4 regions of the Pseudescherichia sp. L3 genome follow, and region 3 is predicted to be linked to each of the others. Evidence: predicted binding sites of a transcription regulator. Region 3 holds the regulator's gene; each other region holds the start of a gene.

Region 1 (2,205 bases), on a different contig from region 3:
ACGGTGATGCAGGCAAACGAGCCCTGGAACGCAACGTGAATATACTGGTAGAAGCTGCCCATTACGGCGGTCAGCTCGATATTTTTCAGCATCGCCCAGTTGAAGTCGCCGAAGAAGTTGTTGCCTGTGCCGAACGCCAGCGAATAGCCGTAGACTACCCACAGCACGCACACCAGGGCAAAGGTCACGGTGACCTGGGTCAGCATCGACAGCACGTTTTTGCCACGGATCAGGCCGCCGTAGAACAGCGCAATCCCTGGAATGGTCATAAACAGCACCAGCGCGGTGCAGATCATCATAAAGGCGTTATCCGCTTTGTCGGCCACGGCCGGAGCCGCCATCGCCAGACCCGGTAACGCTGTCAGTGCGGCCATCGCCGTTTTTAAGGTTAATTTTTTCATTTTTCCCATCCCAATCACTGTGTGTCTGACGTTACAGTGCCGCTTCGTCGGCTTCGCCGGTACGAATGCGGATAACGCGTTGCAGTTCGGCAACGAAAATTTTGCCGTCGCCAATTTTTCCGGTGTAGGCCGCTTTGCTAATGACATCAATCACTTCATCAAGCTGATCGTCTGCAATGGCCACGTCAATCTTTACCTTCGGCAGGAAGTTAACGCTGTACTCCGCCCCGCGGTACAGTTCAGCATGGCCCTTCTGACGCCCAAAGCCTTTCACTTCGGTAACGGTCAGCCCCTGAATACCAATAGACGACAGTGCTTCACGGACGTCCTCAAGTTTAAATGGCTTAATGACCACGGTAACCAGCTTCATAAATCCCCCTCAGTCGAAAATCGGTAATGGCCGCAGCTAACATGAGGTGAGTATTGCAAGTGGTGTGCCAGAATTAGAAAAAGGGAAAAATTCAGCGGTTTAAGGCCTCTGGAAAGGAGCAGCGGTTACGCAGAAAAGTGTGACAGGGATTCAGATTGTTCCTGGGAAAGAAAAACGCACCATGATAGTGCATGGCGCGTGCAGTTTTTGCACCAACAGGCGATCCTGTTAGTAGCCTGCCTGATTATGGTGCATCAGGCGATAAGCGACTCTTCTTGCGCACTGGCGGCAAGCTCTTCACCCGCCAGCTGTAGCTGATACATCTGCCAGTAGCGCCCTTCGGCGGCCAGCAATGCTTGATGGCTGCCACGCTCCACTGCCTGCCCGCGATGCAGAACCAGAATAGTATCAGCTTCCACAATAGTAGAGAGGCGGTGGGCTATGACCACCAGCGTCGTATGCTGACGTACCGCGGCCAGCGCCTGCTGAATCGCCTGCTCGGTGCCGGAGTCAATATTCGCCGTTGCCTCGTCAAGGATCAGGATCTGCGGGGTGGCAACCAGCACGCGGGCTAGCGCCAGCAGCTGCTTCTGTCCCACCGACAGGTTATTCCCCTGCTCCCCCAGACTGGTATGGATGCCATCGGGCATGCCACGCGCCAGCTCTGCCAGTTGAACGGTTTCCAGCGCCTGCCATACCTGCGCTTCGCTAATATCGCGCCCGAGGGTAACGTTAGCAAAGAAGGAGTCCGCCAGTACCACCGGATCCTGCTGGACCATCGCTACGCCCTGGCGCAGCACGTCGTGGCTGAGAGTTGAGAGCGGTCGACCGTCAAGGCGGATCTCCCCTTTTGTCAGCGGATAGTAGCCCATCAGCAGGCTCGCGAGGGTGCTCTTGCCGCTGCCGGTGTGGCCCACCAGCGCGATAAAGCTGCGTGGCGGCACGGAGAGGTCGATGTCCTGTAATACGAGGCTATCGTCGCGATAGGCGAACGACAGATTTTCGATGTCGATTGCGCCGCTGGCCAGTGGACGCTCATCGTCACCGTAGGTCTGGCGCGGACGATCCATCAGCTCAAACACGCGTTCACCCGCCACCACCGCCTGCTGCATGATCGACTGCTGGGTGGTCAGCTCAATCAACGGTTCGTTAAGGCGGCCAAGGTAGCTGATAAAGGCGTAGAGCACCCCGACCTCAATGGTGCCCACCGAGGTAAAACCAAACAGCATCAGTAGACCGCAGAGCACCAGCGCCGAGAAGAGACTCAGCAGCGGACGCAGCAGAAAACCGTCGAGGCGCAGCGTCTGCATGCGTGCTGTATAGTGGGAGCGGCTGGCCTCGCCCATCCGCTCGCCGAAGCGCGCCTGCTGGCGAAACTGCTGGATCACGTTCATGCCGTTGATCACTTCGTTAAAGCCGTCGTTGATATCCGCC
Region 2 (2,205 bases), on a different contig from region 3:
GCGCTGTCGGCACTGCTCGCAGAAGTACCCCGCCAGCAGCACCACGTCCTCACCGCGCTCGCGCAGCGGCGGCACCGCCAGCGGAAAGACGCTCAGGCGGTGGAAGAGATCGGCACGAAAGCGTCCGGCCAGCACCTCTTCCCGCAGATCGCGGTTGGTAGCCGCCAGCACCCGGACGTCTACCCGCAGGCTGCGATCGTCCCCGACGCGCTGAATATCGCCATACTGCAACACGCGCAGCAGCTTAGCCTGGAGCGCCAGCGACAGCTCGCCAATCTCATCAAGGAACAGCGTGCCGTTATCCGCCATCTCAAACTTGCCGCTGCGGTTGCTGATCGCACCGGTAAACGCCCCTTTGACGTGACCAAACAGCTCGCTCTCCGCCACGCTCTCCGGCAGCGCCGCGCAGTTAAGATAGACCAGCGGCTGGTCTGCACGCGGAGAGCCTTCATGAATGGCTTTCGCCACCAGCTCTTTGCCGGTGCCGGTCTCGCCGCTAATCAGCACGTTCAAATCCGAGGCGGCAACAATATCGATCTCTTTTTTCAGCTGCGTCATGCCCGGCGACAGGCCGATCATCCGGGTGGTGGTCACCGGCTCGAAGATCGCAGGCGCGCCCGGGAGCATATTCTGGCTCTCCAGCTGCTCAATCAGCAGGGCGTTATTGAGTGCCCCCGCTGCCAGAGCGGCAATCAGCCGTAGCTCCTCATCGCTGAAGTTATCGAAGCGATCCGGCGACATGCCGTCAAGGGTCAGGGCACCAATCAGGTGCTGCCCGGCAAACAACGGCAGGCCGATGCAGGCGTGCACTTTCAGCTCCTCCTGGCCAGGAATAAGTCCGTCATAGGGATCGGGCAGATCGCTGTCGGCAGGGAAACGCACCACGTCCCCTGCCCTGGCGATGGCCTCCAGCCGGGGATGTCCCTCAAGGGTAAAACGCCGCCCCAGCACGTCTGGCGCGAGGCCGTCGATAGCTAAGGGAATAAACTCCCGCGCGCTGTAGCGCAGCAGCGCCGAGGCGTCGCAGCCTAAGACCTGACGCAGGGTGGCGATCAGCCGCTGAAAGCGATCCTGATGGCCGATGCCGCTTTGTAACTCAATGGCGATCCCGGCTAATACCTCAACTGAAAAACTCATCGTTACCTCGCTGTCACTTTGACAATACATAGTGTCATATTGACAACAGTGATGATAGTCAAAGTGACTACCCACCTGGAGTTAACTCATTAATAAATTATTTAATTTCAGTCAGTTATAAAGTTGGCATACAACTTGATATAGACAAAGCATCTGAGTCAAACATGCTGAATTGAAATTGAGGTTGCTATGTCTATTCTGGTTAAAAATAACATTCATTGGGTTGGTCAACGTGACTGGGAAGTTCGCGATTTTCATGGGACCGAATATAAAACGCTGCGCGGCAGCAGCTATAACAGCTATCTCATTCGCGAAGGCAAAAACGTGCTGATCGATACCGTCGATCATAAATTCAGCCGCGAGTTCGTGCAGAACCTGCGCAGCGAGATCGACCTTAACGCTATTGATTACATCATTATTAACCATGCCGAAGAGGACCACGCGGGTGCGCTGACCGAGCTGATGTCCCACATCCCGAATACGCCGATCTACTGCACTACCAACGCCATCGACTCTATTAACGGTCACCATCACCATCCGGAGTGGAACTTCCATACCGTGAAGACCGGCGATAGCTTAGATATCGGCAACGGCAAACAGCTGATCTTTGTTGAAACCCCAATGCTGCACTGGCCGGACAGCATGATGACCTACATGACCGGTGACGCGGTGCTGTTCAGCAACGACGCCTTCGGTCAGCACTACTGCGATGAACGCCTGTTTAATGATGAAGTCGATCAGAACGAGCTGTTTGAGCAGTGCCAGCGCTACTACGCCAATATCCTGACCCCATTCAGCCGCCTGGTGACACCAAAAATCACCGAGATCCTCGGCTTCAACCTGCCGGTGGATATGATTGCGACCTCTCACGGCGTGGTCTGGCGTGAAAACCCGACCCAAATCGTTGAGCTGTATCTGAAGTGGGCGGCGGACTATCAGGAGGATCGCATCACTCTCTTCTACGACACCATGTCCAATAACACCCGCATGATGGCAGACGCCATTGCCCAGGGGATCAACGAAGTCGACCCCAACGTGGCGGTAAAAATCTTCAACGTGGCGCGCAGC
Region 3 (2,205 bases):
GCGCGCCGCGGTATCGGCTATCTGCCGCAGGAGGCCTCTATTTTCCGCCGCCTGAGCGTGTACGATAACCTGATGGCGGTGCTGCAAATTCGTGACGATCTCTCCTCAGAGCAGCGTGAAGATCGCGCCAATGAGCTGATGGAAGAGTTTCACATCGAACACCTGCGCGACAGCCTCGGCCAGGCCCTCTCCGGCGGTGAGCGCCGCCGCGTTGAGATCGCCCGTGCGCTGGCAGCAAATCCTAAATTTATCCTGCTGGATGAACCCTTTGCCGGCGTTGACCCCATCTCCGTTATCGACATTAAGCGCATCATTGAGCACCTGCGCGACAGCGGGCTCGGCGTGCTGATCACCGACCACAACGTGCGCGAGACGCTGGCCGTGTGCGAACGCGCCTACATCGTCAGCCAGGGGCATCTGATAGCCCACGGCACGCCGCAGCAAATCCTTGAAGACGAACAGGTTAAACGCGTATATCTTGGGGAAGACTTCAGACTCTGATAGGGTTAATGACGGTAATGTTTTAGCGGGAGAGAAGTGCTCTGAACATGAAGCAAGGTTTGCAACTGCGGCTAAGCCAACAGCTCGCCATGACGCCCCAACTGCAACAGGCTATTCGTCTGTTGCAGCTCTCGACGCTGGAACTTCAGCAAGAACTTCAGCAGGCGCTGGATAGCAACCCGCTGCTGGAGCAAACCGATCTTCACGATGAGATAGACGCCCAGCAGACCCAGGACACCGAAACATTAGACTCCGCCGACGCCCTTGAGCAGAAAGATATGCCCGAGGAGCTGCCGCTGGATGCCAGCTGGGATGAGATCTACACCGCCGGTACGCCGTCGGGCAATGGCGTAGACTACCAGGACGACGAGCTTCCCGTCTACCAGGGCGAGACCACCCAGTCACTTCAGGACTACCTGATGTGGCAGGTGGAGCTGACCCCCTTCTCTGATACCGATCGCGCTATTGCCACCTCCATTGTCGATGCCGTGGATGAGACGGGCTACCTGACCGTCTCGCTGGAGGATATCCTCGACAGTATGGGCGACAGCAACGTTGGCCTGGACGAGGTGGAAGCGGTGCTGAAACGCGTCCAGCGTTTCGATCCGGTGGGCGTAGCAGCAAGAGACCTGCGCGACTGCCTGCTGATTCAGCTCTCCCAGTTCGCCAGCGATACGCCGTGGCGGGCCGAAGCCAAACTGATCATCAGCGATCACCTCGATCTGCTGGCAAACCACGATTTCCGCACCCTGATGCGCGTGACCCGCCTGAAGGAAGAGGTGCTGAAAGAGGCGGTGAACCTGATCCAGTCGCTGGATCCACGCCCTGGCCAGTCGATCCAGACCGGCGAGCCGGAGTATGTGATCCCCGACGTGCTGGTGCGCAAGCATAACGGCCGCTGGATGGTCGAGCTTAACGCTGACAGCATTCCGCGTTTGCAGATCAACCAGCACTATGCCGCCATGTGCAGTGGCACGCGTAACGATGCCGACAGCCAGTTTATCCGCAGCAATCTCCAGGAAGCCAAATGGCTGATTAAGAGCCTGGAGAGCCGTAACGATACCCTGCTGCGCGTCAGCCGCTGCATCGTTGAACAGCAGCAGGCCTTTTTCGACAAAGGCGAAGAGTTTATGAAACCGATGGTGCTGGCAGATATCGCCCAGGCCGTCGAGATGCACGAATCCACCATTTCACGCGTGACAACCCAGAAGTACCTGCACAGCCCGAGAGGTATTTTTGAGCTTAAATACTTCTTCTCCAGCCACGTGAATACCGAAGGCGGCGGCGAAGCCTCGTCGACGGCCATTCGCGCGCTGGTGAAGAAGCTGATAGCCGCAGAAAACCCTGCGAAACCACTGAGTGACAGTAAGTTGACCACCCTGCTGTCCGACCAGGGTATCATGGTGGCTCGCCGTACCGTTGCGAAGTATCGAGAGTCTTTATCCATCCCGCCGTCTAACCAGCGCAAGCAGCTGGTCTGACCCAACCGATAAGGAAGACACTATGCAGCTCAACATTACAGGGCACAATGTCGAAATTACTGAAGCACTGCGCGATTTTGTCGGTACAAAATTTGCTAAGCTGGAGCAGTACTTCGAGCGGATCAATCAGGTCTACATTGTGTTAAAAGTGGAGAAAGTGACACACGTCGCGGACGCCACACTGCACGTTAACGGTGGCGACCTCCACGCCAGTGCGGAAGGG
Region 4 (2,205 bases), on a different contig from region 3:
GGTCTGCATCGAGCGCCTGCAGGGCCTCTTCCAGGGAGCCAGCAACCTGCGGAACTTCTTTCGCCTCTTCCGGCGGCAGGTCATACAGGTTTTTGTCCATGGCTTCGCCCGGGTGGATCTTGTTCTTGATACCGTCAAGACCCGCCATCAGCAGGGCAGCGAAGCACAGGTACGGGTTAGCCGCCGGGTCCGGGAAGCGCACTTCGATACGGCGCGCTTTCGGCGAGGTTACAACTGGAATACGGATAGAGGCAGAGCGGTTACGCGCAGAGTAGGCCAGCATAACCGGTGCTTCGTAACCCGGGACCAGACGCTTGTAGGAGTTAGTGGTCGGGTTCGCCAGGGCGTTGATCGCTTTAGCGTGTTTGATTACGCCGCCAATGTAGTACAGGGCTTCTTCAGACAGGCCAGCATATTTGTCGCCAGAGAACAGGTTGGTGCCGTTCTTGGACAGAGACATGTGGCAGTGCATACCGGAACCGTTATCGCCAAACATCGGTTTTGGCATAAAGGTCGCGGTTTTGCCGAAGCGGTGCGCGACGTTGTGCACGACATATTTGTAGATCTGAATTTCGTCCGCTTTTTTGGTCATGGTGTTGAAGCGGGTCGCCACTTCGTTCTGACCTGCGGTCGCTACTTCGTGGTGGTGCGCTTCAACGACCAGGCCCATCTCTTCCATCACCAGACACATGGTAGAGCGGATGTCCTGAGAGGAGTCAACCGGCGGAACCGGGAAGTAACCGCCTTTCACCGCCGGACGGTGACCTTTGTTACCACCTTCGTATTTGGTGGAGGTGTTCCATGCGCCTTCGATATCGTCGATAGCCACGTGGGAACCGGAAATGTTGGCGCCAAAGCGAACGTCGTCAAACAGGAAGAACTCTGGCTCTGGCCCGAACAGAACGGTGTCTGCGATGCCGGTGGAGCGCAGGTACTCTTCAGCGCGTTTCGCGATGGAGCGCGGGTCGCGATCGTAGCCCTGCAGCGTGCCTGGCTCAAGAATATCGCAACGGATGATCAGGGTAGTCTCTTCGAAGAACGGATCAATAACTGCGGTAGAGGCGTCCGGCATCAGCACCATGTCGGATTCGTTGATGCCTTTCCAGCCACCAATCGAAGAACCATCAAACATTTTGCCTTCTTCAAAGAAGTCAGCGTTAACCTGATGGGCTGGGATAGTGACATGCTGCTCTTTACCTTTGGTATCAGTGAAGCGCAGATCGATAAACTTCACTTCATGTTCGTTCAGCATCGTCAAAACGTGTTCAGCGGACATACTTAACTCTCCCGGAATTTTTGGTCGTCGTGGTAACGAGGTTCTACACTTTATAAGTGGCACAATCGCCTTGCCTAAGATAAAGCGAAATCTGTGCCAACTTTTAAAACACCCCCAAAAGGCGCTATCATGCACGTCATAGTGCAAAAGGGCTGCACCATAATGGTTATCTTGCATCAATATAGTGCATATGCGCGATCGTAGTGCACTGTATTGGTGCAATTTACATTAAGGCGGCTCTCTACCGCTTCGTGAAACCGATCACAAAGCCCTACTTTCTACATTGTTTGTAAAGGTTCTTTGTGATCCTGTTCTGTACTGCGATTAATACGTGTACAATAACGCGCTATTTCTAATGCCTGAGGCAAAGTTGTGATCGAAAATTTGCGTAACATCGCCATCATTGCGCACGTTGACCATGGTAAAACGACCCTGGTTGACAAGCTGCTGCAGCAGTCTGGTACCTTCAGCGAGCGTGCTGAGACTACCGAACGCGTGATGGACTCCAACGATTTGGAGAAAGAGCGTGGGATTACCATCCTCGCGAAAAACACCGCTATTAAATGGAATGACTACCGTATCAACATCGTTGATACCCCGGGTCACGCCGACTTCGGTGGTGAAGTTGAACGTGTCATGTCCATGGTAGACTCCGTACTGCTGGTGGTCGATGCTATGGACGGCCCAATGCCGCAGACCCGCTTTGTAACCAAAAAAGCGTTTGCGCACGGCCTGAAGCCAATTGTCGTTATCAACAAGGTTGACCGTCCGGGCGCGCGTCCTGACTGGGTTGTGGATCAGGTCTTCGATCTGTTCGTTAACCTCGACGCCACCGACGAGCAGCTGGACTTCCCGATCATCTATGCATCTGCACTGATGGGTATCGCGGGTAACGACCACACTGACATGGCGGAAGACATGACCCCGCT

The links. The regulator sigma-54, encoded in region 3, starts transcription at its own class of promoters, with help from an activator protein. The targets are predictions, from matches to a motif close to GTTGGCACANNTTTCGCTNT.
Region 1: a site for sigma-54 is predicted at 824-843, ahead of glnK (P-II family nitrogen regulator). Genes of this name have one in related genera too.
Region 2: a site for sigma-54 is predicted at 1,260-1,279, ahead of norV (anaerobic nitric oxide reductase flavorubredoxin). Genes of this name have one in related genera too.
Region 4: a site for sigma-54 is predicted at 1,358-1,377, ahead of glnA (glutamate--ammonia ligase). Genes of this name have one in related genera too.

The regions. Positions count from the first base shown of each region.
Region 1 is NZ_JANKYC010000001.1:140,995-143,199, reverse strand. It holds gene amtB (ammonium transporter AmtB) at 1-401, opposite strand, end outside; gene glnK (P-II family nitrogen regulator) at 433-771, opposite strand; gene NR795_RS00690 (SmdB family multidrug efflux ABC transporter permease/ATP-binding protein) at 1,026-2,205, opposite strand, start outside.
Region 2 is NZ_JANKYC010000002.1:103,897-106,101, forward strand. It holds gene norR (nitric oxide reductase transcriptional regulator NorR) at 1-1,137, opposite strand, end outside; gene norV (anaerobic nitric oxide reductase flavorubredoxin) at 1,327-2,205, shown strand, end outside.
Region 3 is NZ_JANKYC010000004.1:72,794-74,998, reverse strand. It holds gene lptB (LPS export ABC transporter ATP-binding protein) at 1-501, shown strand, start outside; gene rpoN (RNA polymerase factor sigma-54) at 549-1,982, shown strand; gene hpf (ribosome hibernation promoting factor) at 2,005-2,205, shown strand, end outside.
Region 4 is NZ_JANKYC010000005.1:12,869-15,073, forward strand. It holds gene glnA (glutamate--ammonia ligase) at 1-1,276, opposite strand, end outside; gene typA (ribosome-dependent GTPase TypA) at 1,649-2,205, shown strand, end outside.